DNA from 2 places in the Streptomyces sp. NPDC093546 genome. Region 2 is predicted to be linked to the other one. Evidence: riboswitches for the same ligand, from Rfam matches in the RefSeq annotation. Region 2 holds a riboswitch; the other holds the start of a gene.
What was found. A riboswitch is a leader RNA that binds a small molecule or an ion and turns the genes downstream of it on or off. The one in region 2 is predicted to bind glycine.
Positions count from the first base shown of each region.

Region 1: it holds a riboswitch for glycine, as region 2 does, so the genes downstream of both, gcvT (glycine cleavage system aminomethyltransferase GcvT) here and gcvP (aminomethyl-transferring glycine dehydrogenase) in region 2, are expected to answer to the same signal.

Region 1 is NZ_JBIWJG010000001.1:384,616-400,436, reverse strand. It holds gene ACIRNI_RS01720 (ABC transporter permease) at 1-952, opposite strand, end outside; gene ACIRNI_RS01715 (ABC transporter permease) at 954-1,958, opposite strand; gene ACIRNI_RS01710 (ABC transporter substrate-binding protein) at 2,047-3,717, opposite strand; gene ACIRNI_RS01705 (hypothetical protein) at 4,112-4,876, shown strand; gene ACIRNI_RS01700 (enhanced serine sensitivity protein SseB C-terminal domain-containing protein) at 4,933-5,715, opposite strand; gene ACIRNI_RS01695 (enhanced serine sensitivity protein SseB) at 5,749-6,483, opposite strand; gene ACIRNI_RS01690 (AAA family ATPase) at 6,546-7,226, opposite strand; glycine riboswitch at 7,383-7,475, shown strand; gene gcvT (glycine cleavage system aminomethyltransferase GcvT) at 7,619-8,734, shown strand; gene gcvH (glycine cleavage system protein GcvH) at 8,820-9,197, shown strand; gene glyA (serine hydroxymethyltransferase) at 9,210-10,469, shown strand; gene ACIRNI_RS01670 (L-serine ammonia-lyase) at 10,638-12,008, shown strand; gene ACIRNI_RS01665 (CopD family protein) at 12,030-13,001, opposite strand; gene ACIRNI_RS01660 (EF-hand domain-containing protein) at 12,998-13,213, opposite strand; gene ACIRNI_RS01655 (GNAT family N-acetyltransferase) at 13,308-13,946, shown strand; gene ACIRNI_RS01650 (YncE family protein) at 13,963-15,159, opposite strand; gene ACIRNI_RS01645 (ATP-binding protein) at 15,531-15,821, opposite strand, start outside.
Region 2 is NZ_JBIWJG010000012.1:197,635-213,455, reverse strand. It holds gene ACIRNI_RS25040 (MerR family transcriptional regulator) at 1-163, shown strand, start outside; gene ACIRNI_RS25035 (DNA polymerase IV) at 249-1,673, shown strand; gene ACIRNI_RS25030 (PRC-barrel domain-containing protein) at 1,689-2,096, opposite strand; glycine riboswitch at 2,220-2,319, shown strand; gene gcvP (aminomethyl-transferring glycine dehydrogenase) at 2,499-5,384, shown strand; gene ACIRNI_RS25020 (DUF5999 family protein) at 5,492-5,698, opposite strand; gene ACIRNI_RS25015 (hypothetical protein) at 5,951-6,553, opposite strand; gene ACIRNI_RS25010 (glutamate--cysteine ligase) at 7,059-8,564, shown strand; gene ACIRNI_RS25005 (type II CAAX prenyl endopeptidase Rce1 family protein) at 8,635-9,441, shown strand; gene ACIRNI_RS25000 (PhzF family phenazine biosynthesis protein) at 9,500-10,309, opposite strand; gene ACIRNI_RS24995 (hypothetical protein) at 10,442-10,822, shown strand; gene ACIRNI_RS24990 (PadR family transcriptional regulator) at 11,059-11,721, shown strand; gene ACIRNI_RS24985 (EamA family transporter) at 11,889-12,881, shown strand; gene ACIRNI_RS24980 (DMT family transporter) at 13,075-14,031, shown strand; gene ACIRNI_RS24975 (pyridoxamine 5'-phosphate oxidase family protein) at 14,133-14,852, opposite strand; gene ACIRNI_RS24970 (aminotransferase class I/II-fold pyridoxal phosphate-dependent enzyme) at 14,888-15,821, shown strand, end outside.

The sequences.
Region 1 (15,821 bases), on a different contig from region 2:
AGCCTCGCAGCTTCGGGTCGAGGGCTTCGCGCATGGCCTCGCCGAGCAGCGTGAAGCCGAGAGCCGTGATGATGATCCCGATGGCCGGGAAGAACGACATCATGGGCGCGTTGTCGAAGAAGCGGCTCGCCTGCGAGAGCATCACGCCCCACTCGGGGACGGCCGGGTCCGGGTTGCCGAGGCCCAGGTAGGAGAGGGCCGCCGCCTCGATGATCGCGGTGGCGAGGCTGAGGGTCGCCTGCACGATCACGGGGCTCAGGGAGTTCGGCAGGATCTGGGTGACGACGATGCGCCGCTTGCGCACGCCCAGCGCCCGCGCCGCGAGCACGTAGTCCGAACCGCCCTGCGCGAGCATCGAGCCGCGCAGCAGCCGGGCGAAGATCGGCACCTGCACCACACCGACGGCGATCATCACGGTGGTGAGGGACTGGCCCATCACGGCGGCGATGGAGACGGCGAGCAGGAGCGACGGCAGCGACAGCATGATGTCGGTGACGCGCATGACGAAGGTGTCGATCCGGCGTCCCGCCTGACCGCCGAGCGTCGCCGCGGCTCCGGACAGCAGGCCGATGACCGCGCCCACGATCAGGCCGATGAGCATCGAGACGACACCCACCAGCAGGGTCTGCCGGGAGCCGACGAGGAAGCGGGACAGCTGGTCGCGGCCGAGGTGGTCGAGGCCGAACCAGTTCTCGCCCCGCGGTCCGATGAACTTGCCCTGGTTGGGGAAGACTTCGCCGCGCCAGGTCTGCGCGGTGGGGGCGTGCGGGGCCAGCCACGGGCCCAGCACGGCGACGACCACGAAGACCGCGATGATGACGGCGCCGACGAGCGCCATCTTGCTGGACTTCAGGCGGCGGAAGGCCTCACGCCACAGGCTGCCGCCGGCGGTGGCCTCGTTGCGTACGGTGAGCTGCGCGAGGCGCTCGATCTTGTCAGTCTTGGTGCTCACGTCAGTGCACCCGCACTCTCGGGTCAATGAGGCTGTACGCCAGGTCGACCAGCAGGTTGATGAGGACGTACACCATGGCGATGAACATGATGAAACCGACGAGCACGGGGTAGTCGCGGTCGTCGATCGCGGTGCGGATGAAGGAGCCGATACCGCCGAAGGCGAAGACGGACTCGGTGAGGACCGCGCCCGACAGCAGCGATCCGGTCAGCAGACCGATCGCGGTGACCACCGGCAGCAGCGCGTTGCGCAGCACGTGCCGGCCGCGTACGACGCGCTTCTCCAGGCCCTTGGACTCCGCTGTGCGGACGTAGTCCTCGCCGAGGACCTCCAGGACGCTGGCGCGGGTCATGCGGACGATGACCGCCAGCGGGATGGAGGCGAGCGCGATGGCCGGCAGCACCAGGTGGTGGAGGGCGTCCAGGGTAGCGTCGAACTCCCCGGTCAGCAGACCGTCGAGCACGGCGAAGCCGGTGACCGAGGTGGCGTCGAGGCCGGTGGACAGGCGGCCGTAGCTGGGGAAGAGACCCAGGTCGACGGCGAAGACGCCCTTGAGGAGCAGGGCGAGGAAGAACACCGGGATGCAGATGCCGACCAGCGAGCCGGACACCGCCGTGACGTCCAGCCAGCTGCCGCGCCGCCGGGCCGCGAAGTAGCCGAGCGGGATGCCGACGACGACGGCGATGAACATCGCCGCCAGGCTGAGCTCGACCGTGGCCGGGAAGCGCAGGGCGAACTCGTCCCACACCGGCTGGCCGGTCTGGGTGGAGGTTCCGAGGTCGAGCTCGAAGAGCCGCTTGAGGAAGCGCCCGTACTGCACCCAGACCGGCTGGTCGAGGCCCAGGAGCCGGTTGATGCGCGCCACTTCGGCTTCGGTCGCCCGCTCGCCCAGGATCGCTGAGGCGGGTCCGCCGGGCAGCCGGTTCAGCCAGAGGAAGAGCAGAACCGACAGGCCGAGCAGGGTGGGTATGAGCTGTAGCAGTCTTCGTACGACGAGTCGCAGCACCCCGCATGCCCCTTTCTTAACGTGCGTCAGATGCGGGTCCGCCCGGCCACGGACTGCTGTGGCCGGGCGGACCCCGCGTGAGGTGCGATTACTTGAAGGAAGCCTCGGAGAAGTACTCCTGCGTCAGCGGGGAGACCTTCGGAGGGTTGACGTTCTTGCCGAACGCGATGGCGGGCGGCGAGGAGGAGACGGGGAGACCCGGCAGGTACTCCATGATCACCTCGTTGGCCTTCTTGTACGCCTCGACGCGCTTGACCGGGTCCGCCTCCTTCGAGCCGGCGGTCACCGCGTCGAAGACGGTGGTGTCCTTGAAGCCCCACTGCTTGTCGTACTTGGCGAACCAGGTGCCGATGAAGTTGTAGCCGTCGTTGTAGTCACCGGTCCAGCCGAGCATGTGCAGGGCGCAGGCACCGGCCTCGGTGGCGTCCAGGTAGTCGGGGGCCCACTTCAGCGGCTTGGGGGTGACCTTGATGCCGGCCTTCTCCAGGTCGGACTTCATCAGCTCGAAGATGTCCTGGGGAGCGGGCATGTACGGGCGGGTGACCTCGGTCGGGTAGCAGAACTCGAGGCTCAGACCGGACTCGCCCGCGGCCGCGAGGAGCTGCTTGGCCTTGTTGGTGTCGAAGGGGTACTTCTTCACCTTGTCCGAGTAGCCGGCGATCGTCTCCGGCATGAACTGCGTGGCCGTCTTGCCGCCCTCGGGGAGCTGCGTCTTGACGATGTTGTCGCGGTCGATGGCGTGCGCGAGGGCCTGGCGGACCTCGGGCTTCTTCAGCGCCGGGTTCTTCTCCTGGGAGAAGCCGACGTAGAAGAGGTTGAAGACGTCACGGGTGGGGACCTGGAAGCCCGCGTTCTCCAGGGTCTTCACATCGGCCGGGGCGACGAGGTCGTAGCCGTCGATGTCACCGGCCTGGAGCGCCTGGCGGCGGCCGTCCTCGGTGTCGATGGTGCGGAAGACCAGGTTCTTGATCTTGGCCTTCTCGCCCCAGTAGTCGTCGAAGCGCTCAAGGGTGACTTCCTTGTTGCCCTTGTTCCACTTCGTGATCCGGTACGGGCCGGTGCCGGCGACCGTGCCGGCCTCCTGGCTGTACTTCGGGTACGTGATGGCCTCGCCCTTGGCGGTGGCTTCCTGCTTCTCGTACGCCTTGATGGCCTTCGGCGAGTGGATGGCCAGGGCCTGGAGGGAGAAGCCGCCCGGCAGGGTGGCGGAGGGCTCGTTGACCGTGATGACGGCGGTGTTCTCGTCCTTGGCGGCGCAGGACTTGTAGTTGGGCTTCGGGGCTTCCTTGTCCTCGTTCTTGGCGAAGCCGCCGAGGATGCTCTGCCAGTAGTACGAGACCGCGCTGGACTGGTACGTGCCCTTCCAGTTGAACCAGTGGTCGTAGTTCGCGCAGACGGCCGCGGCGTTGAACGCCTCGCCGTCGTGGAACTTCACGCCCTTGCGGAGGTTGAACGTCCACACGGTGCCCGTGGGGTCGCTCGACCACTTCTCGGCCAGCCCGCCGACGAGCTTGGTACCGCCGGACTCGTGCTCCAGCAGCGCCTCGAAGGCCTGCCGGGTCACCCGGAACGTCTCACCGTCGCTCGCCAGGGCGGGGTCCAGGGAGGTGGGGTCACCGGCGCCGGCGAACACGAAGGTGTCCTTGTCACCGGCCTTGTCGTCGCCCTTGCCGCGCTCGCTGGCACAGCCCGTGGCGATCATCCCGACGGCCAGCGCCGCCGTGATCGCCCGGACGGACCGGGACTTGAATATTCGCATGGGTCCCCCCAGGGGTTCCGCCGTGACGGGAGAGATGGTGGTCTTGACCGGCCGAACACTACCCAGGCGTACGTCGGCGGAGAACAGTCCGCATAGCGGTGATACCTACCTGAGACCCGGACACTCGCCAAACCGGTCAGTTACGGGACAAGCGTGCGGGGAGGCGTAACACCCGTGACATGTGGGGCGGTTCAGAGGGCCGCGCCGCCGGCCCCGGAGGCCGGTGGGAAGTGGCGCGATCGCACACCCCCCATCTTGACGAGTCCATGCCACGATTGCCCGGTCTTGCTCGGTGGCCGTTCACGATCCCGCCGCAACGGGCGGCGGGACCGGTCACGAGCAGCAGGGGGAACGTGACGTGTTACGAAGATCGAAAGCCGCCCTCGCACTGGCTGTGACCACGATCGTCATGGCACTCTCCGCGCCCGTCGGACAGGCCCGGCCGAGCGCCCCGGCAGAGCGGGCCACCGTGCGGGCATCCCACGACGACGCCGTCTACGTCGTCCAGCCGCGAGCGGACGGAACCACCTACATCGCGGTGTACGACCCCGCGCCCGGCGTCAGCGCCGACCAGCTGAGGGCCGGCCTGCGGCGGCAGGGCGTCCGCGGTGTGCAGGACGCCGGCAGCCCCGGCGGCAAGGCCGGCATCGGCACCTTCGGCTGCGCACCCTACGTCGGCACCGCCTCCGCCTGGTGCGGGGCCAAATGGGCCTACGGGCCGTTCAACGACCCGCAGGTGTACTTCCTCGACCACACCAGCGACTCCTGGCCGGTGACGGACGCCCGGGTCGACTGGTACCAGGCGCCCGGCATCGACGCGTACTACCGCTGGCATACGGCGGGCTGCCCCGGGGGCGGCCGTCACTGCGTCCACGTGTACAGCGGCAGTTACGGCACCGACTGGTACGGCGTGACCGAGGCGAACACATCCGGCGGCTACTTCGTCGACGGGTCGGTCACCGTCAAGCTCAACGACCAGGTCACCCCGAACACCTACGCGGCCCGGCGCAGCGTCGCCTGCCACGAGATGGGGCACGCGCTCGGCCTGGACCACAACGGCTCGACCAACAGCTGCCTGTCCGTACCCGAGTTCCCGCAGCATCCGTCCTCGGACGACTTCGGCGTGCTGAACCTGCTCTACCCCAAGCCCGGCACCTGACAGCCGGACCCCTCACGCCGCGCCGGACCGGGTCTCACCCGCCCGGCGCGGTTGTGTCAGGAGCCCTGCGGGGGGTAGCCGTAGCCACCGCCCGGGACCATCGGGGCCGTCGCGTGCGCCTCGCGGTCGTAGAAGGGGCGCGCGTTGGCCCGCAGCCACAGGGTGATGGGGTCGTACTCGTCGGACATGGCGACCGTCGAGACGGGCAGCCCCTCCGGCACCGCCACGATCGACTCGCGCATCATCGCGCGGACCGCGTCGACGGAGGCCTGGCTCGTGTCGTACAGGTCGAGCCCGATGGCGAGGTACGGCGAGCCGAGCGCGGGCTGGACCCAGACGCGGCGCAGGGAGCGAACCGCCGGGGTGCGGTGGGCGTTCTGCGTCAGCAGGGCGTAGAACTGCGGGATCTGGATGCCGGGTTCGGAGAGCTTCAGCGGCCCCGCGGGCATCCGGTCGAGGCCCGTGGCGATGCGGCGCAGGTCGGGCCAGGGGATGCCGACGCCGCCGCCGGGGGCGTGCGGGTTGAGCCAGATGCCCCAGCGGTCGGGGTAGAGCGCGCGGGCGATGTCACGGCCGGTGATGACCTCGTGGGCGCGGTTCCAGCCGGAGACGGCGAGCTCCTGGGCGGAGGTGACGCAGGGCGCGTAGCCGAGGCCGTCGACCTCCATGTTGCCGTACTGGGCGTCGGGCGAGCCGGCCTGGCCGTGCCAGAGCAGCATCCAGACCGGGGCCTCGGCGAGGGCCGCGAGCAGCGCCTCGTACGCGTCGTAGCGTCCGGGCGTGACGTTGCTCAGCAGCTGCTCGATCGGCCCGGCCGCCGCGGTGCTCTGCGCGCTCACCCTGGGTCCCCCTCTTCGGTCCACCGCACCAGCTTAGGCCCGCTGGTAGAAGGGCCGTACCTTCTCCAGCATCCAGTCGCCCACCGGGTCCTGCGCGATGTCGAGCAGGACCAGGTTGACCGGCCACGGCACCTGGACGCGGCCGAGCGCCCGGCCGAGGGCGTCCATCGGTACGTTACGGTCCGCGCCCTCCCAGGAGGAGAGCTGGACGCCGACGAAGAGCGTCGGGGCGCCGCCCTCGATGGAGGCGAGGGCGCGGCGGGCGGTGAGGACGGTGCCGGTGGCCTCGAACTCGGCGGCCGCCGCGGAGAGGAAGTCGACCGGGTCCTCCTGCCAGTCGGGCTCGAACAGCCGCACGCGGGCGCCGCTCGCGGGCCCGTCCAGCGGGGTGCGGCCGACGCGGCACAGTTCGGCGACGGCGGGCGGCGGCAGGGGCGCGCCCACGGCGCCGCCGGGGTTGACGGCGATGCCGAGCTGCGGGGGCAGGCCGCGGGCGAACTCGACGGCGGGCGCGACGGTGTACGCCATGTGGGGGCCGACGCACCGCAGGAACTGCTGCTCGGAGCTGAAGACGGGGACGTACGCCTGGCCGTCCAGCTCCAGCGTGGGCAGGTCGAGGTCCGGGCTGTCGGGGCCGCCGCCCTTGGGGAGGGGGATCCACAAGGGGCTGCGGCCCAGGACCTCGACGAGCCGGGCTCCGGCCGCGGGGTTGCCGAGGGAGGCGGCGAGCACCTCTTCGAGCTCATTGGCCGGCCATGCGGTGTCCACTGGTGTCCCCTCGTCCTTCCCACCCGTGCGGCGCGTCTTTCAGGGCACCCTAACCGTCCGGCTCAGCCGAACGTGATACGGGTCAGCGCCGTCGCCGCCGGCCGGTCGAGCAGCACGGCGGAAGCGCAGCCGCCCGGCAGCACGCCCTTCTCGGCGTCCCGCACCAGCCGCCCCACCGCCCTGCGGTGCCGTGCGAAGGCGTATCCGGAGACGCCCCGCCCCCGCTCGCGCTGGCCCTCGCGGGCCGCCTGGGGGGTGACGTCCAGCAGTATCAGGTGCAGGGCGCGCCCGCGCCGCCGGGCCTCGCGGGCCAGCCAGCGCCGGACCCAGGCCTGGGTGCCGCAGTCGTGGACGACGACGCTCGCGCCGGAGCGCAGGGCGCGCCGGAGCCCGGCGTAGTGGGCGACCCGGACGAGGGGGCGATAGACCGCGTACGGCAGGAAGGGCGGCATCCGGTGCTCCCACCGCTCGCGGGCGTCCTGGGAGTCGATGCCGCGCCCGTCGGCGGCGCGGGCGATCAGGGTGGACTTGCCGCTGCCGGGCAGGCCGGAGACGACCACCAGGTCGCCGGCGGCGAAGCCCAGCTCGCGCGGGCAGCGCCCGGCGCGGTCGCGCAGGTCCCGCAGCACGGGCGCGGGCGCGCGGGTGGGCGCGGGCACGGCGACCGCGCCGGCGACCGCGCCGGTCATGGCACCGCTCACCGCACCGGTGGCCGCGCTCGGACCTGTCCGCTGCAACGTCATCGCGTACTCCCCCTGCTCGGGCTCGGCCTTCCCCGACCCTTGCCCAAGAAGTGTAAAGAAAGGGTAATAAGGCACAAGCGATTTGCCGAGGAGACCCCGCGTGCAATGATGTGCGCGCCACCGCACGCAGGTGCGTACAACCGCATACCGGCCGCTTGAATCCGCGCGGGAGAGTCCCGGGTCCCGCCCGGGCGCCGAAGGAGCAAGTTCCTCCCTTGAATCTCTCAGGCCCCGTACCGCGTGGATGAGGCAGATCTGAAAAGCGGGCCGCCGCGGCGGCTCCACCCAAGGTGCAAGCCGAGGGCCGTCCCCGTACGGTCACGGTGAACCTCTCAGGTTCCGATGACAGATGGGGAGGACCGTCTTCGAGCCATGCCCTGGGAGCCACATCCATGAGCACTGCCCCCCGCCTCACCGCCCTCGATGCCGTGCATCGGGCGCTCGGCGCGACCATGACCGACTTCGCCGGCTGGGACATGCCGCTGCGGTACGGCAGCGAGCGCGACGAGCACAACGCCGTCCGCACGAAGGCCGGTCTCTTCGACCTGTCCCACATGGGCGAGATCACCGTCACGGGCCCGCAGGCCGCCGCCCTCCTCGACCACGCGCTCGTCGGCAACATCGGCGGCGTCGGCGTGGGCCGCGCCCGCTACACCATGATCTGCCAGGCGGACGGCGGGATCCTCGACGACCTGATCGTGTACCGGCTCCAGGAGCAGGAGTACATGGTCGTCGCCAACGCCTCCAACGCCCAGGTCGTGCTGGACGCCCTCACCGAGCGGGCCGCCGGCTTCGACGCCGTCGTCCGGGACGACCGGGACGCGTACGCCCTGATCGCGATCCAGGGCCCTCAGTCCCCGGGCATCCTGAAGTCGCTCACCGACGCGGACCTGGACGGGCTGAAGTACTACGCGGGACTGCCGGGCACCGTCGCGGGCGTGCCCGCGCTGATCGCCCGCACCGGCTACACGGGCGAGGACGGCTTCGAGCTGTTCGTGGAGCCGCAGCACGCGGAGAAGCTGTGGCAGGCGCTGACGGAGGCCGGGGCCCCGGCCGGCCTGATCCCCTGCGGTCTGTCCTGCCGCGACACGCTGCGCCTGGAGGCGGGCATGCCGCTGTACGGGCACGAGCTGACGACGGCCCTCACCCCCTTCGACGCGGGGCTCGGCCGGGTGGTCAAGTTCGAGAAGGAGGGCGACTTCGTGGGCCGGGAGGCGCTGGAGGCGGCCGTCGAGCGGGCGCAGATCGCCCCGCCGCGCAAGCTCGTCGGCCTGGTCGCCGAGGGGCGCCGGGTCCCGCGCGCCGGGATGCAGGTGGTCGCCGGGGGCGAGGTCGTCGGCGAGGTCACCTCGGGCGCGCCGTCGCCGACGCTGGGCAAGCCGATCGCCATGGCGTACGTGGACGCCGCGTACGCCGAGCCGGGGACGGCGGGGGTCGGTGTCGACATCCGCGGTACCCATGAGCCGTACGAGGTCGTGGCGCTCCCCTTCTACAAGCGCCAGAAGTGACCCCGGCGCCGGAAGTGACCTCCGGCACCTCACGCACCACTCCCCCGTTCACCAGCACTCCCCCGCGTACAGGAGAATTCCAGTCATGAGCAACCCCCAGCAGCTGCGCTACAGCAAGGAGCACGAGTGGCTGTCGGCCGCCGAGGACGGCGTGTCGACGGTCGGCATCACGGAGCACGCGGCGAACGCGCTCGGTGACGTGGTGTACGTCCAGCTCCCGGCGGTCGGCGACACGGTGACCGCGGGCGAGACCTGCGGTGAGCTGGAGTCGACCAAGTCCGTCAGCGACCTCTACTCCCCGGTGACCGGCGAGGTCGTCGAGGCCAACGAGGACGTCGTGGCCGATCCTTCGCTGGTGAACACCGCACCGTTCGAGGGCGGCTGGCTCTTCAAGGTACGCGTCGCGGAGGAGCCGAAGGACCTGCTCTCCGCCGACGAGTACACCGAGTTCTCCGGCGAGTAAGGACCTTTTCCGATGTCGCTTCTCAACACCCCTCTCCACGAGCTGGACCCGGACGTCGCCGCCGCCGTCGACGCCGAGCTCCACCGCCAGCAGTCCACCCTGGAAATGATCGCCTCGGAGAACTTCGCTCCGGTCGCGGTCATGGAGGCCCAGGGCTCGGTCCTCACCAACAAGTACGCCGAGGGCTACCCCGGCCGCCGCTACTACGGCGGCTGTGAGCACGTCGACGTGGTCGAGCAGATCGCCATCGACCGCATCAAGGCGCTCTTCGGCGCCGAGCACGCCAACGTGCAGCCGCACTCCGGCGCCCAGGCGAACGCCGCGGCGATGTTCGCGCTGCTCAAGCCGGGCGACACGATCATGGGTCTGAACCTCGCGCACGGCGGGCACCTGACCCACGGCATGAAGATCAACTTCTCCGGCAAGCTCTACAACGTGGTCGCGTACCACGTCGACGACAAGACCGGCCAGGTCGACATGGCCGAGGTCGAGCGCCTTGCCAAGGAGCACAAGCCGAAGCTGATCGTCGCCGGCTGGTCCGCCTACCCGCGCCAGCTGGACTTCGCGGCCTTCCGCCGCGTCGCGGACGAGGTCGGCGCGTACCTCATGGTCGACATGGCGCACTTCGCCGGCCTGGTCGCGGCCGGCCTGCACCCCTCGCCGGTGCCGCACGCCCACGTGGTCACGACGACGACGCACAAGACGCTGGGCGGCCCGCGCGGTGGCGTGATCCTGTCGACGGCCGAGCTCGCCAAGAAGATCAACTCCGCGGTCTTCCCCGGCCAGCAGGGCGGTCCGCTGGAGCACGTGATCGCCGCCAAGGCCGTGGCGTTCAAGGTCGCCGCGAGCGAGGAGTTCAAGGAGCGCCAGCAGCGCACCCTGGACGGCGCCCGCATCCTGGCCGAGCGCCTGGTCCAGCCGGACGTCACCGAGCACGGCGTCTCCGTCCTGACCGGCGGTACGGACGTGCACCTGGTCCTGGTCGACCTGCGCAACAGCGAGCTGGACGGCCAGCAGGCCGAGGACCGGCTCCACGAGGTCGGCATCACGGTCAACCGCAACGCCATCCCGAACGACCCGCGGCCCCCGATGGTCACCTCGGGCCTGCGGATCGGCACCCCGGCCCTGGCCACCCGCGGCTTCCAGGCCGAGGACTTCCGCGAGGTCGCCGACATCATCGCCGAGACGCTGAAGCCGGACTACGACGCGGCGGCGCTCAAGGCCCGGGTCACGGCCCTCGCCGAGAAGCACCCGCTTTACCCCGGTCTGTAAACTCTTCACGCGGTACGTAACGTACGCAACAGACTGAACTGCGGGGCACCGCGCACACTGAACAGTGAGTGCGGTGCCCCGTCTCTTGCCCCCGCTCACCGCCCCACCCCTGCGTTGTCCCTGCACCACCCCGGCAGACAGCGTCGTCTTCCCACCAAGGAGTCCCCCGTGGCCATCTCGGTCTTCGACCTGTTCTCGATCGGCATCGGCCCGTCCAGCTCCCACACGGTCGGCCCCATGCGCGCCGCCCGGATGTTCGCCCGCCGGCTGAAGAACGAGGGCCTGCTCGCCCACACCGTCTCGATACGCGCCGAGCTGTACGGCTCGCTGGGCGCCACCGGCCACGGGCACGGCACCCCCAAGGCGGTCCTGCTGGGCCTGGAGGGCAACTCGCCGCGCACGGTCGACGTCGAGACCGCGGACGAGCAGGTGGAGCGGATCAAGAGCGGGGGGCGCATCAGCCTGCTGGGCGTCCACGAGATCGCCTTCGACTTCGACGCCGACCTGGTCCTGCACCGCCGCAAGGCGCTGCCGTACCACGCCAACGGCATGACCCTGTGGGCGTACGACGCCGAGGGCGCGACGCTGCTGGAGAAGACGTACTACTCGGTGGGCGGCGGCTTCGTCGTCGACGAGGACGCGGTGGCGGGCGAGAATCCGATCGTTCCCGACGACACCGTGCTGAAGTACCCCTTCCGCACCGGTGACGAGCTGCTGCGCCTGACCCGCGAGACCGGCCTGTCGATCTCCGCGCTGATGCTGGAGAACGAGAAGGCCTGGCGCACCGAGGACGAGATCCGCGAGGGCCTGCTGGAGATCTGGCGGGTCATGCAGGCGTGCGTGGACCGCGGCATGTCCCGCGAGGGCATCCTGCCGGGCGGCCTGAAGGTGCGCCGCCGCGCGGCGAACACCGCGCGCAAGCTGCGCACCGAGGGTGACGCGCAGGCCCTCTCCATGGAGTGGATCACGCTGTACGCGATGGCGGTGAACGAGGAGAACGCCGCGGGCGGCCGCGTCGTCACCGCCCCCACGAACGGCGCCGCCGGCATCATCCCGGCGGTCCTGCACTACTACATGAACTTCGTGCCGGGCGCCGACGAGGACGGCGTGGTGCGCTTCCTGCTGGCGGCGGGCGCGATCGGCATGCTCTTCAAGGAGAACGCCTCCATCTCCGGCGCCGAGGTCGGCTGCCAGGGCGAGGTCGGCTCGGCCTGCTCGATGGCGGCCGGGGCGCTCGCCGAGGTGCTGGGCGGCAGCCCGGAGCAGGTGGAGAACGCCGCCGAGATCGGCATGGAGCACAACCTGGGCCTGACCTGCGACCCGGTCGGCGGCCTGGTCCAGATCCCGTGCATCGAGCGCAACGGCATGGCGGCGGTGAAGGCCGTCACGGCGGCGCGGATGGCGATGCGCGGCGACGGCAGCCACAAGGTCTCCCTCGACAAGGTCATCAAGACCATGAAGGAGACGGGCGCCGACATGTCGGTCAAGTACAAGGAGACCGCGCGCGGCGGTCTCGCGGTGAACATCATCGAGTGCTGAGCCGCACGCGGAACACGTCGCTCACTGAAGGGTGAGCCGGGTGCTGATCCAGTGCGGGTCGGGCACCACCGTCAGCAGCGCCGACACGACCACGACGCCGGCCAGCACCGCCAGCTCGGCGCGGGCGGGGGCCGTCGCGTCCCCGCCGTGCCGCGCCCGGCGGCGGTGCATGCGGCGGCGGGCGGTCAGGGCCAGGGCGCTCGCCACCGCGACCAGGGCGAGCTTGGCGATCAGCACCCTGCCGTACGCGCTGGAGAGCACGACGTCGGCGGGCAGGCGCCGCAGCGTCGAGCACGTGCCGGTGACAGCGAGCGCCGCGTAGAGCCAGCCGGCGAGGCGCGCGTACCGCGTCAGGGCCTCGCGTGCACCCCGCAGGCCGCCGCGCAGGTGCGCCACGCGCAGCACGTACAGCAGGCCGCCGACCCACAGGGACCCGGCGGTGAGGTGGACGACGGTGAGGGCCGTGCCGAGCTCGGGCGTGTACGGCTCCGGGTGCGCGCGCAGCGCCTCGGCGCCGGTCACCAGCGCGAGCGGGGCGAGCGCCCAGCCGGGCCGGGCGAGCGCGGCGCAGGCGGCCGCCAGGGCGAAGCCGTTCGCCATGAGCAGCAGCAGCCCGCCCTCGCGCGTGCCGTACGCGGCGGTGAGGTCGAGGCCGCTCACGTCGGCGAGCACCACGATCTGCCCGGCCGAGGCGGCGGCCCCGCCGAGCGCCGCCCACACCGCCCACGGCCGGGGCCGGGGGCCCTCCCCCGCGAGCCGGACACCGGCGAGTTCTCCCAGGTGCAGGGCGAGGGCGGCGAAGACGGCGACGCGCAGCAGGGTGGTGGCCCCGGGGGCCGGGATGCGCAGCTCGCCGGTGCCGTGCGCGGCGATGCCGGCGCCGTACAGGGCGACCGCGAGCGCGGCGAGCGCGCCGGCGCCGGCGAGGAGCGCCGTACGCGTACGGCGCCGCCCGGATCGCCGGACGGCGCCGTCGGGTGCGTGGACGGTCACGCCTTATTGAGGTGCGCCCAGAACTCGTCGAAGGTCAGCAGGCCGTCGCCGTCGCCGTCCTGGTTGTTGATGACGGCCTGGGCGACGGTCTCGGTGACGTTGAAGTCGCCGAGCTGCGCCATGACGCTCTTGTACTCGGCGGCCGAGATCAGCCCGTCCCCGTTCACGTCGAACCGCTCGAATGCCTTGCGCGCCGACTCGATGTCCGCCACAGGTCCACCCCTTCTTGGTGCATAACTGACGCCGGTCAGATTATCGGGACGGCAGGTGCACCCGGTCCGGGGGCCATCCGGCACCATGGAACGCATGAGCGATGCGGTGGCGGAGATCCTGGCGGCAGCGGCACGCGGCGCGTTCCCGCCGGCCGACGGTTCGGTGACGGTGGTCCCGCAGCCGAACACCCGGGACGCCGGCGTGCTGTCCTTCACGGCGCACTCGGTGGTCTTCACGGACGAGGACCCGGACTGGATACGCTCCACCCTCGCGGCCACCGCGAGCGACCCCCTGGCCGCCACCATGAACCCGGTGTTCCTCGCGGCGGTCCTGGCCCGTACGGGCCGCCACATGAACACCGTCGACCTCCTGACGGCCGCCCCCGCCCTGCCCGGCGCCCCGGAGCTCCCCCTGCGCGAGATCGCCGACCCCGAGCACCCCCGCGTCGCGCGCGCCCTCAAGTTCCGCGACGACGTACGCGTCTGGGCGGCCGACGGCGGCGTGGTGATCCTCGGGCGGGGCGTCGCCGGCCGCTGGGAGGCGGCGGTCGAGGTCGACGAGGAGGCGCGCGGCGGCGGACTGGGCACGGCCCTCGCCGTCGCGGCCCGCCATCTGGTGCCGGACGCGGTGGTGTGGGCCCAGCAGGCGCCGGGCAACGCCCGCAGCGTGCGCGCCTTCCAGGCGGCGGGTTACCGCCCGGTCGGCTCGGAGGCGCTGTTCATCGCCGGGTAGGGCACCTCGTGACGGCTCAGCGGAAGACGCCGGTGTGGCCGAGCGAGTAGCGGCCGGGCTGCGGGTAGACCGCGAGGCCGTGCGGGCCGCTGCCGACCGGGATGCGGGCGAGCTGCTTGCCGGTCGTCGTGTCGATCGCGTACACCTCGGAGTCGTACCGCCCCGACAGCCACAGCACCTTGCCGTCGGCGGAGACGCCGCCCATGTCGGGTGAGCCGCCGTCCGGCAGGTGCCACTTCTTGGTGAGCGCGCCGCGCGCGAAGTCGTAGACGGAGACGGAGCCCTCGCCGCGGTTGGAGACGTACATCTCCTTGGAGTCCCGGGAGACGTACAGGCCGTGGCAGCCCTTGCCGGTGGGCAGCAGCTTCGGCGGGGCGAAGGTGTCGCCGTTCAGCACCCACATGCCGTGGGCCATCATGTCGGCGATGTAGAAGGTCCTGCCGTCCGGGGAGAGCTTCACGTCCTGCGGCATGGCGCCCCGGAAGGGCAGCCGCTGCTGGCCGATCACCTTCATCTTCTCGGTGTCGACCTTGAGCAGCTCGCCGGAGAACTCGCACGAGACGACGAAGTACCGGCCGTCGGCGGAGAAGTCGGCGTGGTTGACGCCGTAGCAGGAGACGGGCTCGGTGTGGACGCGCTCCATGGTGTGCGGGTCGCGGAAGACGAGCTCGCGGTCGAGGGAGGCCATGACGACGGCGTACTTGCCGTTCGGCGTGAAGTAGAGGTTGTACGGGTCGTGGACCTCGACCGGATTGCCGGCGGCGCCGGTGCGCGGGTCGATGGGGGTGAGGGTGTGACCGCGGTTGTTGTTGACCCAGAGCGTCTTGAGGTCCCAGGACGGCACGACGTGCTGCGGCTGGACGCCGACCTTGATGGTCTCGATGACCTTGTACGTCTTCGGGTCGATGACCGAGACCGTGCCCGAGTTCGTGTTGGGCACGTACACGCGGGAGGGGAAGCCCTTGACCACCGGCGAGAGCCGGTTCGGGCGGTCGGCCGCGTAGACGTCCCGGGGATCGAGGAGCGGCGGCATGCCGGGCAGTGCCCCGGGGGCCTTCGCCTTGGCCTTCGGTACGGCGGCGGGTGCGGCGGCCTTCGTGGACCGCGCCTCGGTGCGGTCGGTGCCGGCGCCGGAGCAGCCGGCGAGGGCCGCGAGCGCGGCGAGCGCGCCGGCCGCGAGGAGACTCTTCGATCGCTGCGAGAGGGTCGTCACGCGACATGTATGGCGCGAACGGGGTGAACCGTAACGATGCGGGAAAACTGGTACGGGCACGGGAAGCCGAGGAATCAAACAGGTCAACCCATATTTATTCATGGTTTGCAAGGCGGGTGGCCTAACTCACCTGCGTTTCCGTCGCCACATAGACCGATTTGCACACTATTGAGCCGGTAGGGTCGTTTGGCGGCAAGGCCCCCCGTCTGCCATAGTCGGTGCACACGACCCCCATTGACCCGGGCGAGGTCGCACTCGCGCCGTGAACACACCCCACTCCCCGTTCACGGCGCCGCACGAGAAAGCCCCCGCGGCGCCGCACCACGGCGCGAGGGGGCTTTCTTCGTGCACGGTCACGGCGCCCCGATGGGTCACCGGTCCGAGACGCGCATCTCGAACCAGGTGGTCTTGCCGCGCGGCAGCAGGTCGACGCCCCACCGGTCGGAGAGCTTGTCGACGAGGAAAAGTCCGCGCCCGCTGGTGTCCATCTCGCGGACCGGCATCAGACAGGGCAGGCCGCGCGAGGGGTCGCGGACCTCGATCCGGATCCAGCCGCGCCGCCGCAGCATCCGAAGGCCGAAGACCCGGGCCCCCGTGTGCCGTACGGCGTTGCCGACGAGCTCGGAGACGAGCAGGATCGCGTGCTCGGCGATCTGCGGGCC
Region 2 (15,821 bases):
GGGCGGCCAGGGTGTCTTCGGGATCGCCGTGGGTGTGGTGTGGCGGGACGTCGAGGCGGCGCTCTCGCAGCTGCACGGGGAGCGCGTCGACACCGGTGAGACGCTCATCGGGCACAATCCGGCCGACGAGCTGGCGCGGCGCAGGCGCGACAGGGCCGTGTGACGGCCGCCCGGCAGTACCCGCGCGGTGGTACGGGATCGCACGTGCGTGCGGGCGATTGTCAGTGGCGTGAGGCAGCATCGGTGATGTGAGAGCCGCGCCGACGATTCTGCATCTGGACATGGATGCCTTCTTCGCCGCCGCCGAGCAGGCGGCGAAGCCGAGCCTGCGCGGAAAGCCCGTGGTGGTGGGCGGCCTCGGGCCGCGGGGGGTCGTCGCCACCGCGTCGTACGAGGCGCGGCGCTTCGGGGTGCACTCGGCGATGCCGATGGCGCAGGCGCGGCGGCTGGCGCCGAACGCCGCGTATCTGGTGCCGCGCTTCACGCTCTACCGGGCCGTGAGCGACCAGGTCATGGAGCTGCTGCGGCGGCTGTCGCCGCTGGTGGAGCCGCTGAGCCTGGACGAGGCGTTCGTCGACCTGGAGGCGGGCGGCACGGCTCACGACGCGGCGACGGCGCGGGCGACCGGGGAGCGCCTGCGCGCGGACATCCGGGCGGTCACGGGACTGACGGGCTCCGTCGGCCTCGCGGGCTCCAAGATGCTGGCGAAGATCGCGTCGGAGCAGGCGAAGCCCGACGGACTGGTGCTCATAGAGCCCGGGACCGAGCGCGAGCTGCTCGGGCCGATGTCGGTGCGGATCCTGCCGGGGGTCGGCCCCGCCACCGGCGAGCACCTGCGCCGGGCCGGGATGACGACCGTGGCCGATCTGGCGGAGGCGGGCGAGGACGAGCTCGTACGGCTGCTGGGGAGGGCCCACGGGGCGTCGCTGTACCGGATGGCGCTGGGGCACGACGACCGGCCCGTGGTCGCCGAGCGGGACGCCAAGTCCGTCTCCGTGGAGGACACCTTCGACGTGGACCTGCACGACCGTGTACGGGTGCGCCTGGAGGTGGAGCGCCTGGCCGACCGGTGCGTTCGGCGGCTGCGCGGGGCCGGGCGGTCGGGGCGGACGGTGGTGCTGAAGGTACGCCGGTACGACTTCTCTACGCTGACCCGATCCGAGACCCTGCGGGGGCCGACGGACGACCTCGCGGTGGTCCGGGAGGCGGCGGCCCGGCTGCTGGAGTCGGTGGACACCACGGGTGGCGTGCGGCTCCTTGGGGTGGGGGTGACGGGGCTGGCGGACTACACCCAGGAGGACCTGTTCGCCCAGGCGGCGATGGCGGAGGCGTCGGCCGGGCCCCAGGCCGGCACGGTCCCGGAGCCGCAGGAGCCGGCTGCCGGGGCCGGCGAGGCCGGTGTGGCGGGCGCGGCCGCTGGGACGGGGGCCGCGGAGGACGCCGACGGCGGCGGGGAGCGCAGGTGGCTGGCCGGGCAGGACGTCCGGCACGAGGAGTACGGGCCGGGGTGGGTGCAGGGCAGCGGGGTGGGGCGCGTGACCGTGCGGTTCGAGGAGCCCGGCTCGCCGCCGGGCCGGGTGCGGACCTTCCGGACCGACGACCCGGCGCTGGAGCCGTCGGACCCGCTGCCGCTGGTCGCGCGGGAGCAGGCGGAGCGGGCGCCGTCGCCCTGACGGGCGGGCGGCGCGTCAGCCGTCGCGGCCCGCGAGATCGCCGAGCCCCGGGTCGGGGTCCGGGTCCGGGTCCGTCTTCGGGTTCCGGTTCGGGTCGGGTGGGGGAGGGGACGGGAGTTCCAGGCCGTAGTGGTGGTAGAGCTGGAGCTCCTGCTCGGGGGAGAGGTGGCGGCCGACGCCGAAGTCGGGGGCGTCCTTGATCAGGGCGCGGTCGTACGGGACGTGGAGACCGTCGTCGGTGAAGTCGCTGGGGGCCAGGGGGACGAAGGCGTCGCGGCCGAAGAGGCCGGTGCGGACGGCGGCCCACTCGGGCACGCCCGTCGCGTCGTCCAGGTACACCTCGTCGATGGTGCCGATCTTGTGGCCGTTGCGGTCGTAGGCCTTGCGGCCGATCAGGCTCCGCGGATCGATATCGGTCTGCACGGTCCCTCCAACTGGTCGCAACCGCTCGCAACTGCACTACACCACTACGAAAGTGCACATCCGTGACGTCGGCCACTCGAGGGATCGGGCCTGGACCTCGCTGGTAGGCTGGCAGGCGGCTGTTGACCCCATGCGGGAGAGTCCTCTGGAGAATCCTTTCGGAGGCGCCGAAGGAGCAAATCCTCCCCGGAATCTCTCAGGCACCCGGTACCGCATGGACGAGGTCACTCTGGAAAGCAGGGCGGGCGTCGGACGGCATCCGCTCTCACCGACGGTGAAAGCCGGGCGGCCCCCAGTGGCGCCCGGTGAAGCTCTCAGGTTGAGATGACAGAGGGGGAGGCCGTCCGGGCACCCGCGCCATGGTGCCCCTCGCAGGTCGTGACGACCAGGAGGCCTCCGTAGATGACCGCCAACCGTACTCCGCTCTCCGAGCTTGAGCAGGGCATCCCCTTCGAGCAGCGGCACATCGGCCCCGACGCCGAGGCCCGCGCCAAGATGCTCGCGCAGGTCGGCTACGGCTCGCTCGACGAGCTCACCGCCGCCGCCGTGCCGGATGTGATCAAGACCGCCGAGGCGCTCGGGCTGCCGGCGGCGCGCACCGAGGCCGAGGTCCTCGCCGAGCTGCGCTCGCTCGCCGACCGCAACCAGGTGCTGGCCCCGATGATCGGGCTCGGCTACTACGGCACCTTCACGCCCCCGGTCATCCTGCGCAACGTCATGGAGAACCCGGCCTGGTACACGGCGTACACGCCCTACCAGCCGGAGATCTCGCAGGGCCGCCTGGAGGCGCTGCTCAACTTCCAGACCATGGTCGCCGACCTGACCGGCCTGCCGACCTCCGGCGCCTCGCTGCTCGACGAGGGCACCGCCGCCGCCGAGGCCATGGCGCTGGCCCGCCGCGTCGGCAAGGTCAAGGGCGGGGTCTTCCTCATCGACGCCGACGCCCTGCCGCAGACCATCGCCGTCATCGAGACCCGCGCGGAGCCGACCGGCGTCGAGGTCGTCGTCGCCGACCTCAGCGAGGGCATCCCGGCCGAGGTCGCCGAGCGCGGCGTCTTCGGCGTGCTGATCCAGTACCCGGGCGCGTCCGGTGCCGTACGGGACATCAAGCCGGTCATCGACCGGGCCCACGAGCTCGGCGCCATCGTCACCGTCGCCGCCGACCTGCTCGCGCTGACGCTGCTCACCTCGCCCGGCGAGCTGGGCGCCGACATCGCCGTCGGCACCACCCAGCGGTTCGGCGTGCCCATGGGCTTCGGCGGTCCGCACGCCGGCTACATGGCCGTGCGCGACACCTTCGCCCGCTCCCTGCCGGGCCGGCTCGTCGGCGTCTCCGTCGACGCCGACGGCAACAAGGCGTACCGCCTGGCGCTCCAGACCCGTGAGCAGCACATCCGCCGCGAGAAGGCCACCAGCAACATCTGTACCGCGCAGGTGCTGCTCGCCGTCATGGCCGGCATGTACGCCGTCTACCACGGTCCCGACGGGCTGAAGCAGATCGCGCAGCGCGTGCACCGCTACGCGGCGATCCTCGCCGAGGGGCTGCGCGCCGGCGGCGTCGAGGTCGTCCACGGCAGCTTCTTCGACACCGTGACCGTCCGGGTGCCGGGCAAGGCCGCCGAGGCCGTCGCCGCCGCCCGCGAGAACGGCGTCAACCTGCGCCTCGTCGACGCCGACCACGTCTCGGTCGCCTGCGACGAGACCACCGGCCGCGCGCAGCTCGCCGCCGTGTGGGAGGCCTTCGGCGTACGCGGCGACATCGAGGCGCTGGACGCCGAGACCGCGGAGGCGCTGCCCGAGGCGCGCTTGCGTTCGGACGCGTACCTGACCCACCCGGTCTTCCACGCGCACCGCTCGGAAACCGCGATGCTGCGCTACCTGCGCAAGCTCGCCGACCGCGACTACGCGCTGGACCGGGGCATGATCCCGCTCGGCTCCTGCACGATGAAGCTGAACGCCACCACCGAGATGGAGCCGGTGACCTGGCCGGAGTTCGGTCAGATGCACCCCTTCGCGCCGGCCGACCAGGCGCAGGGCTACCTCACCCTCATCCGTGAGCTGGAGGAGCGCCTCGCCGAGGTCACCGGCTACGACAAGGTGTCGATCCAGCCCAACGCCGGTTCGCAGGGCGAACTCGCCGGTCTGCTCGCGGTGCGCGCGTACCACCGCGCCAACGGCGACACGCAGCGCACCGTCTGCCTGATCCCCTCGTCCGCGCACGGCACCAACGCCGCCAGCGCCGTGATGGCCGGGATGAAGGTCGTGGTCGTCAAGACCGCCGACGACGGCGAGATCGACGTCGAGGACCTGCGCGCCAAGATCGAGCAGTACCGCGACGAGCTCTCCGTCCTGATGATCACCTACCCCTCCACGCACGGCGTCTTCGAGGAGCACGTCGCCGACATCTGCGCCCAGGTGCACGAGGCGGGCGGCCAGGTGTACGTGGACGGCGCCAACCTCAACGCGCTGGTGGGCCTCGCGAAGCCGGGCGAGTTCGGCGGCGACGTGTCGCACCTGAACCTGCACAAGACCTTCTGCATCCCGCACGGCGGCGGCGGCCCCGGCGTCGGCCCGGTCGGCGTCCGCGCCCACCTCGCCCCGTACCTGCCGAACCACCCGCTCCAGCCGGGCGCCGGCCCCGAGACGGGCGTCGGCCCGATCTCCGCCGCCCCGTGGGGCTCGGCCGGCATCCTGCCGATCTCCTGGGCGTACGTCCGGCTCATGGGCGGCGAGGGCCTCAAGCGCGCCACGCAGGTCGCGGTGCTCGCGGCCAACTACATCGCCAAGCGCCTGGAGCCGCACTACCCCGTGCTGTACACCGGCCCGGCCGGGCTCGTCGCGCACGAGTGCATCGTCGACCTGCGCCCGATCTCCAAGGCGACCGGGGTCAGCGTCGACGACATCGCCAAGCGCCTGATCGACTACGGCTTCCACGCGCCGACCATGTCGTTCCCGGTCGCCGGCACGCTGATGATCGAGCCGACCGAGAGCGAGGACCTGACCGAGCTCGACCGGTTCTGCGACACGATGATCGCGATCCGCGGCGAGATCGAGAAGGTCGCCTCGGGCCAGTGGCCCGCCGAGGACAACCCGCTGCGCAACGCCCCGCACACCGCGGCCGCGCTGGGTGGCGAGTGGTCGCACGCGTACAGCCGTGAGGAGGCGGTCTTCCCGGCCGGGGTGTCCGCCGCGGACAAGTACTGGCCGCCGGTGCGCCGGATCGACGGCGCGTTCGGTGACCGCAACCTGGTCTGCTCCTGCCCGCCGCTGGACGAGTACGACAACTGACGGTCGGAGACGGACTGACGGTCGGAAACGGTCGACGGTCGGGACGGCCATGACGAAGGGCCGGTACGGAGTGATCCGTACCGGCCCTTCGCCGTGCGCCGGCCGGTTCAGGCGGCCGTCATGACGTGTGAGGTGCCGAGCGGTCGGTGCGGCGCGATGATCTGGCCGTCCGGCAGCAGTTCACCGGTGTCCTCGAAGAGGAGGACGCCGTTGCACAGCAGGCTCCAGCCCTGTTCCGGGTGGTGCGCCACCAGGCGGGCCGCCTCCCGGTCGGCGGATTCGGCGGTCGGGCAGGGTGGCTGGTGCTGGCACATGGATGGGTTCTTTCGCTGCGGTGTGGTGTCTGTCCTGCGGCTCGATGCGGTGTTCATGGCCGCCCCCCGTTGTGTCGGTCGATCCGGTCCCAGTGTTGCCCCACGGGCGTCCGTCCGCAGGGATTTCGCAGCAGCTCTTCCTACTGCCTAAGGACGTATCACCCGTGCGGATGGTTCAACTCAAACCCCCTGTCCCTTCGGGTGGTTCGGGGTGGCCCCAGTGGGCTAGCCCGTACGGGCCACCCCGTCGCGTCACGCGGTTGACTCCAGCAGCGGCGGCGGTCCGAGGCGGAGCGTCAGGACCGGCAGCAGGTCCGCGACCCGGTACGGGAGGTGGGCGGCGATCCCGGGCGGCGCGGGCGCCAGCGGCACCAGCAGGTCCGTCGGGGCGGGGCTGCCGGTGGCCGGGTCGGCGTCCGGGTCGCCGTGCAGCCACAGCGTGAGCATGTACAGCTCCGGCACGGACAGCAGCCGGGGCTGGTAGTGCGTCGTCATCGTCTCGGCCTGGTGCAGGGCGCGCTCGGTCGAGGCGAGGTAGGGCCCCTCGAAGAAGTGCGAGAAGGCCCACCCGTCCGGGGTGAGCCTGGTGTCCGCGGCGGCGACGGGGCGGTCGCCGCCGCGGATCAGGAACCGCCAGCCGGTCAGGCGCGTGCGCGGTGCGCCGGCGGGCGGAACGATCTGGTCGCGTACGTCGAGCACGTCCAACTCGTGGACGGGAAGCGGCAGTTCGGGGCTCAGCGGTCCCTGGACGGACCGCAGGGCAGGGGTGTGCGCCTCACGGACGGCGGCGGAGCCGAGGGCCATGAGGACACTGCGAAGGGCGGGCGCGGGTGCCTGGGAGACATGGAGCGGCATGGTTGGGTCGCCTCTCACTCAAGAGACAGGTGATGCGGGGGAGGTGCGGACGGCGCTGTCGGCGGCGGGGTCAGAGGGCGGGTCCATAAGGGGGCCGTCGGGCCATGGCCGGGCGCCGACTCTCTGCCTCGTCCGCGGAGTTTATACGACGCGTGTTCACGTGATGTTTCCGCTAGCTGTCGCCGATATTGCAAACAAGCCCGGATCGGGACTTTGTTTTGCGGAGTTCCTGTAGATTTCCCGTGAACCCCACGGCTGCGGCCTGCACCGCCGCTCAGTGCGCGGTCGGCCGAATCTCGCCGGTGATTATCATCGGAAGTCAGCGGGACTTGCCCGTGGTAACCACGCGCTGCGGCTTGCCCCCGGAATGTGCCGGACGGTCTTCCTAACCAGCCTACCCGCCACGCGGTTCCGGCGGGGGCGTTACAGATCAGTCCGGCTGGGCATTATCGTCCGTGATGCGGGCGGCCGACGCCGCGCGCCACCCACGAGGAGGGACGCTTCGATGGGGGAGAAGGTCGTGGCGGGCGCGTTCGACCTGTCCGATCGGCAGAGGTACCGCCACAAGCTCCAGCAGTGTCTCAAGGCCCTTGAGCGACTCCTCGCCGAGAAGAGGTTCGACCGCCCCAAGAATCTGATGGGGCTGGAGATCGAGCTGAATCTGGCGGGCTCGGACGGCCTGCCGCGGATGATGAATGCCGAGGTGCTGGAGCGCATCGCGAGCCGGGATTTCCAGACGGAACTCGGAATGTTCAACCTGGAAGTGAATATCGCTCCGCACCGGCTCGGCGGCCGTGTTCTCGATCAGCTCGCCGAGGAGCTGCGCACCGGCCTCGGGTACGCGCACCGCAAGGCCAAGGAGGTCGACGCCGGGATCGTGATGATCGGGATTCTGCCCACGCTCGCCGAGGGTGATCTCGTCTCCGGGAACCTGTCGGACGTCGACCGGTACATGCTGCTCAACGACCAGATCGTCGCCGCGCGGGGCGAGGATTTCACGCTCGACATCGAGGGCGTCGAGCACCTCAGCTCCACCGCCACCTCCATCACACCCGAGGCCGCCTGCACCTCCGTACAGCTGCACCTCCAGGTCACTCCCGCGCGGTTCCCGGACGTGTGGAACGCGGCGCAGGCCATCGCCGCCGTCCAGATCGTGGTCGGCGCCAACGCGCCGTTCCTCTTCGGGCGCGAGCTGTGGCGCGAGTCCCGGCCGCCGCTGTTCACGCAGGCCACCGACACCCGGCCGCCCGAGCTCCAGGCCCAGGGCGTACGGCCGCGCACGTGGTTCGGCGAGCGGTGGGTCTCCTCGGCGTACGAGCTCTTCGAGGAGAACGTGCGGTACTTCCCCGCCCTGCTGCCGATCTGCGACGACGAGGAGCCGCTGCGGGTCCTCGACCAGGGCGGCGTACCGTCCCTCCAGGAGCTCGTCCTGCACAACGGCACGGTCTACCGCTGGAACCGGCCGGTGTACGGAGTGGTCGACGGCGTACCGCACCTGCGCGTGGAGAACCGGGTGCTGCCGGCCGGGCCGACCGTCGACGACGTACTGGCCAACGCGGCCTTCTACTACGGGCTTGTACGGGCCCTGGCGGAGGAGCCCCGGCCGGTGTGGCGGCGGATGCCGTTCACCGACGCGGCCGACAACTTCGACACCGCGTGCCGGTACGGCATCGACGCCGAGCTGCGCTGGCCCCGGCCCGGGCGTGGCGGCGGGAGCACGACCGTCCCGGCGGTGAAGCTCGTACGGGACGAGCTGCTGCCGCTCGCGGCGGCGGGCCTCGACGCGTGGGGCATCGAACGGGCCGACCGCGACCGCTACCTGGGGATCATCGAGGAGCGGTGCAAGCGGCGGGTGAACGGCGCGTCCTGGCAGGTGGAAACGTTTCATCGGGCCCTGGCCGCGGGCCTGGGGCGCGACGCCGCGCTGGCCGCCACCACGCGCCGCTACTGCGAGCTGATGCGGGAGGGCGAGCCCGTGCACACCTGGCCGGTGGGGTTCCCGGCGCCGTAGGGAAAGCTGTGCCCGTAGGGCAAGCTGTGCCCGTAGGCGTGGAGCCGGGACGGGTGAAGTGGAGACAGGTGTGCAGGCAGAGGCGGGGCGTGTGGCCGAGTCGGTTCCCGACGGGGGTTCGGGTTCCTCCCGAAGGATCTTCCGCTCCGAGCTGCTGCTCGTGCTGGCCCTCTCGCTCGGCGCCAGCGCGGTCGCCTCACTCATCAGCTTCGTCGGGGCGCTGACGAAGCCCGGCGGCCTGAAGGACCAGGCGGCCCACCTCAACACCTCGGCGGCGCCCGGGCGGCCGTGGCTCGACCTCGCCTGGCAGCTGTTCGGCATCGCGACGGCGCTGGTGCCGGTCCTGCTCGTGGCGCACCTGCTGCTCAGGGAGGGCGCCGGTCTGCGGACCATCGGCTTCGACCGCCGCAGGCCGTGGAGCGACCTGGGCCGCGGGGCGCTGGTCGCGGCGGGCATCGGCAGCGCCGGGCTGGCCTTCTACCTGGTGGCGCGGGCGGCCGGGTTCAACTTGACCGTGGTGCCCGAGTCGCTGCCCGCGGTGTGGTGGAAGTACCCGGTCCTGATCCTGTCGGCGGTGCAGAACTCCGTGGTGGAGGAGGTCATCGTCGTCGGGTATCTGCTGCGCCGGCTCGGGCAGTCCGGCTGGACGCCGGTGGCGGCGCTGGTGGCGAGTGCGGTGCTGCGCGGTTCGTACCACCTGTACCAGGGCATCGGCGGATTCATCGGCAACATGGTGATGGGCGCGGTCTTCGTGGTGCTGTACCGGCGGTGGGGGCGGGTCGGCCCGCTGGTGGTGGCGCACGCGCTGCTCGACATCGTGGCGTTCGTCGGGTACGCCCTGCTGAAGGGGCAGGTGGGGTGGTTGCCCGTCGAGTGACGGACCCCTGGTGGTGAGGGGGCGTACGGCGATGCCGCCGCACGCCCCCTTCGTCGTCTCAGGCGAGCAGGTCGCCCTCGACGACCGTCACCGCCTTGCCCGTCAGCAGCGTCCGCGCGCCGCGCAGCGCGGTGCGGACCAGCCCGGTGCGGGCGCCGCCCTGCAAGCCGGTCAGCTCGTCGCGGCCCAGGCGCTCCGACCAGAACGGCGCGAGCGCGGTGTGCGCGCTGCCGGTCACCGGGTCCTCGTCGATGCCGACCGCCGGGAAGAAGCAGCGGGAGACGAAGTCGTAGCCGCGTGCCGGCTCGGCGGCGGCGGCCGTGGCGATGACGCCCCGGTCGGACAGGCCCGCCAGCGCCGGGAGGTCCGGCGCCAGGGAGCGTACGGCCTCCTCGTCCGCCAGCTCCACCAGCAGGTCGCCGATGTGCGCGGCCGTGTCGTGTACGGAGACGACGTCGGCGCCGAGCGCCTTCGCGAGCCCGTCGGGCGCGGGCACCGGCGTCAGGCTGGAGGTCGGGAAGTCCATCGTGACCGTGCCGTCCTCCGCGGCCGTCGCCGCCAGGATGCCGCAGCGCGCGGCGAAGCGGACGGTGCCGGTCGCGTGGCCGGTGGTGTGCAGGACGTGCGCGGTGGCGAGGGTCGCGTGGCCGCACATGTCCACTTCGGCGACCGGGGTGAACCAGCGCAGCGCCCAGTCGGCATCGCCGCCGGGCGGGAGCGGGTGGGCGAAGGCGGTCTCGGAGAGGTTGAGCTCGGCGGCCACCTTCTGGAGCCAGTGGTCGTCCGGGAAGGCGTCGAGGAGGAGTACCGCTGCCGGGTTGCCGGCGAAGGGGCGGTCGGTGAAGGCGTCGACGATTCGAATCCGCATGGGGCCGACGGTAGGGGCGCGATGAGGCGGAGAGCCACGGCCAATTCGAGCTCGCTGGACTGGCCTCGGCGAGGAGACGCTCGCGATCGCGGCTGTCCGGTCTGCGAGAACCCGCTGTTAGATTCGTCCGTCATGCGATCACGTGAGTACGACCTCGACTTCCGCGACCAGGCCGGACGGCTGCGCGCCTGGGGTATCGGTCTGTTGGTCGTCGCGGCGCTCCAGTGGGCATGGTGTGCCCTGTTGCTGCTGACGCCGTACGAGGTCGACAGGGTGCCTGACGACCATTACCCCGCGGAGTGCGAGTCACGGTTGTTGACCGACCGTGGTACGGCCAACGACGGTCTGCGCAGGGAAGACTGGTGTGCGAACGAACGCGACTGGCCGGAAGCCCTGGCTGTGCTCGGGCTGTCCGTGCCGGTGTCGGTCGCCGGCGCTGTTCTCTTCACGAGCGGCAGTCTCAGTCTCCGGATGAGCGCCCACGCCGAGGCGATGCGTGAGCTGGACAAGTGACGTGCCACGGGACCGTGAGGCGCGGCGCCGCGACCTCGCTGTGAGGCATTGAAGAAGCCGCCGGCGCGTCCGCCCACCCATTCTTTCGGTTCGCCGAACACCTCCAGAAGATGCTCGGTCACGGCCACCGGCCGGCCGGAGCTTACCCAGCGATGCTCTCGAACGATTGCCCGCCGAAGTGTTCCGATATATCGTTGACACATCGCGACACGTTATCGATGGAGGGAGCGTCAGTGATGCACGCAGCTGACCACGGACACGGACACGGACGCGGACACGGACACGGACACGGACACGAGCATGGACATGGGTCCGGGCACGGGCCCGGCTGGGGCGGCGAGTTCGGTGGCTTCGAGCGGCTGCGCGCCGCCTTCGGGCCGTTCGGACCGGGCTTTGGTGGCGGCCCCTTCCGCGGAGGGCCGTTCGGTGGCGGGCCCGGGCGGGGAGGCGGTCGGGGCAGGGCGCGGCGCGGTGACGTCCGTGCCTCGATCCTGGCCCTGCTGAAGGACCGCCCGATGCACGGCTACGAAATGATCCAGGAGATCGCCGAACGCAGCGGCGGGGCCTGGCGGCCCAGCCCCGGCTCGGTCTACCCCACCCTCCAGCTGCTGGAGGACGAGGGCCTGATCGTCAGCGAGAGCGACGGCGGCAAGAAGCTGTTCACCCTGAGCGATGCCGGACGCGCGGAGGCCGAAGCGGGGCCCGAAGCCCCCTGGGAGGAGGCCGGGCGCGGGGTCGACTGGGAGGCGCTGAACGAGATCCGGCAGGCCGGCACGGGCCTGTTCGAGGCGTTCGGGCAGGTCTGGAAGACCGGTAACGCCGAGCAGCGGCAGAAGGCCCTGGCCGTCGTCAACGACGCCCGCAAGAAGCTCTACCTGATCCTCGCCGACGAGGACTGATCCACCCCAAGGAGGCGGCGGGTCCCGCGACCGGTCTCGGTCGCGGGACCCGCCGTTCGTCGAGCCGCCGCCGTCGAACCGCCTCCACCGGTCGGCGACTTGCCGTAGCCGTCTCAACAGGTGTCACAGCCTTTACGCTCCTGACCGGCTGCTGCCATGATGTGCCGATGCACGCGTCTCAGGGGAGAAGCGCCGGCCTGGGACTTGCCCTGGCCTCGGCCTTCGCATTCGGTGGATCAGGTGTCGCGGCCAAGCCGCTGATCGAAGCGGGTCTCGACCCGCTGCACGTGGTGTGGCTCCGGGTGACGGGCGCCGCGCTCGTCATGCTGCCCGTCGCCTGGCGCCACCGCGACCTGCTGCGCCGCAAGCCCGCGCTGCTGGCCGGCTTCGGGCTGCTCGCCGTGGCCGGCGTACAGGCCTGCTACTTCGCCGCACTCTCCCGCATTCCCGTCGGCGTCGCCCTGCTCATCGAGTACCTCGCCCCGGCGCTCGTCCTCGGTTGGGTGCGGTTCGTCCAGCGCCGTCCCGTGACCCGTGCCGCCGCCGTCGGTGTGGTCCTCGCCGTCGGGGGCCTCGCCTGCGTGGTGGAGGTGTGGGCGGGGCTCAGCTTCGACCTGCTCGGACTGCTGCTGGCGCTCGGCGCCGCCTGCTGCCAGGTCGGCTACTTCGTCCTGTCCGACCAGGGCTCCGACGAGGCCGAGCCCGCCGATCCGCTCGGCGTCATCGCGTACGGACTGCTCATCGGCGCCCTCGTGCTCACCGCCGTCGCGCGCCCCTGGGGCATGGACTGGTCCGTGCTCGGCGGCACCGCCGACATGGGCGGGACCGAGGCCCCGGCCTGGATGCTGCTCGGGTGGATCGTGCTGATCGCGACGGTCCTCGCGTACGTCACCGGGATCGTCGCCGTACGCAAGCTCTCGCCGCAGGTGGCGGGCGTGGTGGCGTGCCTGGAGGCGGTCATCGCGACCGTACTGGCGTGGGTGTTGCTGCGCGAGCACCTGTCGGCGCCGCAGATCGTCGGCGGTGCGGTCGTGCTCGTCGGGGCCTTCATCGCGCAGTCGTCGACGCCCAAGGCGGTCCCGGCCGAGCCCGTGGCGGGGTCGGAACCACCCGAGGAGGGCGCCGGTAATGAGGTGGCTGCCGGCCGGGCCGCCACGTAAGGTGACGATCATGCATTCGACCGTGCTGCCGCCGCCCGCCGCGTAAACGCGGGCGGACACTCTTCTCGACCTCCTCTGACGAGGACCGGGCTCGGGGCCCTCGGCCCCGGGCGGTTCGTCGCTGCCCGCGTACGGAGTCAAGCGGCCAACCTTCCCGTTCTTCGTACGGAGACGTCACGTGTCGAATTCCTCCATGGCTTCCTCCATGGCCCTGCCCGTCGGGCGGAGCCTGCTCTATCTGATCGTCGCCGGAGTGGCGTGGGGCACCGCCGGAGCGGCTGCCTCGCTGGTGTTCCGGATCAGCGATCTCGGGCCCCTGGCCCTGTCGTTCTGGCGCTGCGTCGGCGGACTCGTGCTGCTGCTCGGCGCGCTCGCGCTACGACGCGGGCCCGTGGTCGGCCGCCCGGAACCCCGGCGGCGCCGGGTTTTGCGCATCCTCGCCACGGGGATCGGCCTCACCGCCTTCCAGAGCGCCTACTTCGCGGCGGTCGAGGTGACCGGACTCGCCGTGGGGACCGTCGTCACGCTCGGGGCCGGGCCCGTGCTCATCGCGCTCGGGGCGCGGCTGACCATGGGCGAGCGCCTCGGGCGCGGCGGGGCCGTCGCCGTCGTGGGGGCGCTCGCCGGGCTGGGCGTGATGGTCCTCGGCGACGGCACCGGAGAGGTGCGTCCCGCGGGGGTCGCGCTGGCGGTGCTCTCGGCGGCCGGGTACGCGGCGATCACCCTGCTGACGCGGTGGCTCGGCCGCGACGGCGGTGGCGCGGACCCGCTCGCCATGTCCGTGTGGGCCTTCGCGGTCGGTGCCGCCGCCCTGCTGCCGATGGCGGCGGCGGAGGGGCTGCTGCCGCACACGGCCGAACCGGCGCGGGTCGTCGGGCTGTTGGCGTACATCGCCGCGGTGCCGACCGCGCTCGCGTACGCGCTCTACTTCGCGGGGGCGGCGGTCGTACGGGCCGCGACCGTGTCCGTGATCATGCTGCTGGAGCCGGTGAGCGCGGCGGTCATCGCGGTGACGGTGCTCGGCGAGCGGCTGACGGCGGCCACGGTGGCCGGGACGCTGCTGTTGCTGACGGCGGTCGCCGGGCTGGCGGCCGCGGAGGCGAGGGCCGCGTCGGCGGTACGGGCGCGGCGGCGCGAGGCGACGGCCTGAGGCCTGGCGGCATGAGGTCTGAGGCGTGAGGCCTCGGGCCGGGGTGTCGGGCCGGGCTGGATGTGCCCGGCACCCCGGCCCGCACGCGGGGATCCTCGGGTTCAGAGGGCGGAGAGGTACTCCGGCAGCGCGATGGACGGGTCGAGGTCGTCGGAGGGGACCGGGGTGCCGTAGGCGGTGCTCAGCGGCACGACACCGCTCCAGTGGGGGAGCGGGAGGTCCTCGGCGTCGTCGTTCGGGCCGCCCGTGCGCACCTTGGCGGACACCTCGGTGAGGTCGAGGCGCAGGACGGCGGTCGCGGCGAGCTCCTTGGCGTTGGCGGGGCGGGAGTCGTACGAGCGGCCGGGGACGACGTGGTCGACGAGCGCGTCGAGCGCGGCCGTCTTCTCCTCCGGGTCGGTGACCTGGTGGGCGGTGCCGTGGACCACGACGGAGCGGTAGTTGATGGAGTGGTGGAAGGCGGAACGGGCCAGCACCAAGCCGTCGACGTGGGTGACGGTCAGGCAGACCGGAAGGCCCGGGTCGGGCTTGCCCGCCATGCGTACGGGGCGCGAGCCGGTCGAGCCGTGAACGTAGAGGCGCTCGCCGACGCGGCCGTAGAGGGTCGGCAGGACGACGGGCCTGCCGTCGCGGACGAAGCCGAGGTGGCAGACGTACGCCGCGTCGAGGATCGAGTGCACCAGCGCGCGGTCGTACGAGGCGCGCTCGCGGGCGCGGGTGGGGACGGTGCGGTCGGTCGGCTCGTACGACTCGGATGACTCGTACGGCTGCTCCGGCTCGGACGGCTGGCCCTGTTCGTACGCGACGGTCGTCTCCGGCATGGCGGACTCCATTGCACTAGTGCATAATGCTGTTTGTGCTAGGAGACTATCGGATCGTAGGGCGCCGCGCATCTGAGATCGCCGCGAGCGTGGAGCAGGGCGTCGGTACGGGGCGGCTGGAGCCCGGTCAACTACTGCCTCCGCTGCGGGAGTTGGCCGCGGAGCTGGGGGTCAATCCGAATACGGTGGCCGCCGCGTACCGCACCCTGCGCGAGCGGGGAGTGATCGAGACGGCCGGGCGCCGGGGCAGCCGGGTGAGGCCCCGGCCCGCCACCACGGTGCGCGGGTCGCTCCGGATCGAGGCCCCCGAGGGCGTACGCAGTGTGGAGAAGGGCAACCCCGATCCGGCGCTGCTGCCGCCGCTCGGCGAGGCGCTGGCGGCCGCGGCGCGGCGCAACGCCGAGGAGCCCGTGCTGTACGGCCGGGCACCCGTGGGCGAGGACTTCGCGCGGCTCGCGCGCGCCGCGCTGGACGCCGACGGCGTGCCGGACGGGCCGATCGCCGTGACCTCCGGTTCGCTGGACGCCACCGAGCGGGTCCTCGCCGCGCACCTCAAACCGGGGGACACGGTCGCCGTGGAGGACCCCGGCTGGGGCTCGCTCCTCGACCTCGTGCCGGCGCTGGGGCTGCGGCCCGTGCCCGTCGCCGTCGACGACGACGGGCCGCTCCCCGGCGCGGTCGAAGGCGCGTTGCGCGGCGGCGCGCGGGCGCTCATCGTGACCTGCCGGGCGCAGAACCCGACGGGCGCGGCGGTGAGCGCCGCCCGCGCCGCGGACCTGCGGGAGGTGCTGGGCCGGCGCCCCGAGGTCCTGCTCGTCGAGGACGACCACGGGCACGGCTTCGTCGACCTGCCGGCACACCCGCTGGCGGGCGTGACGGACCGCTGGGCGTTCGTGCGGTCGGTCGCCAAGGCGTACGGCCCCGACCTGCGGCTCGCCACGCTCACCGGGGACGCCGTCACCATCGACC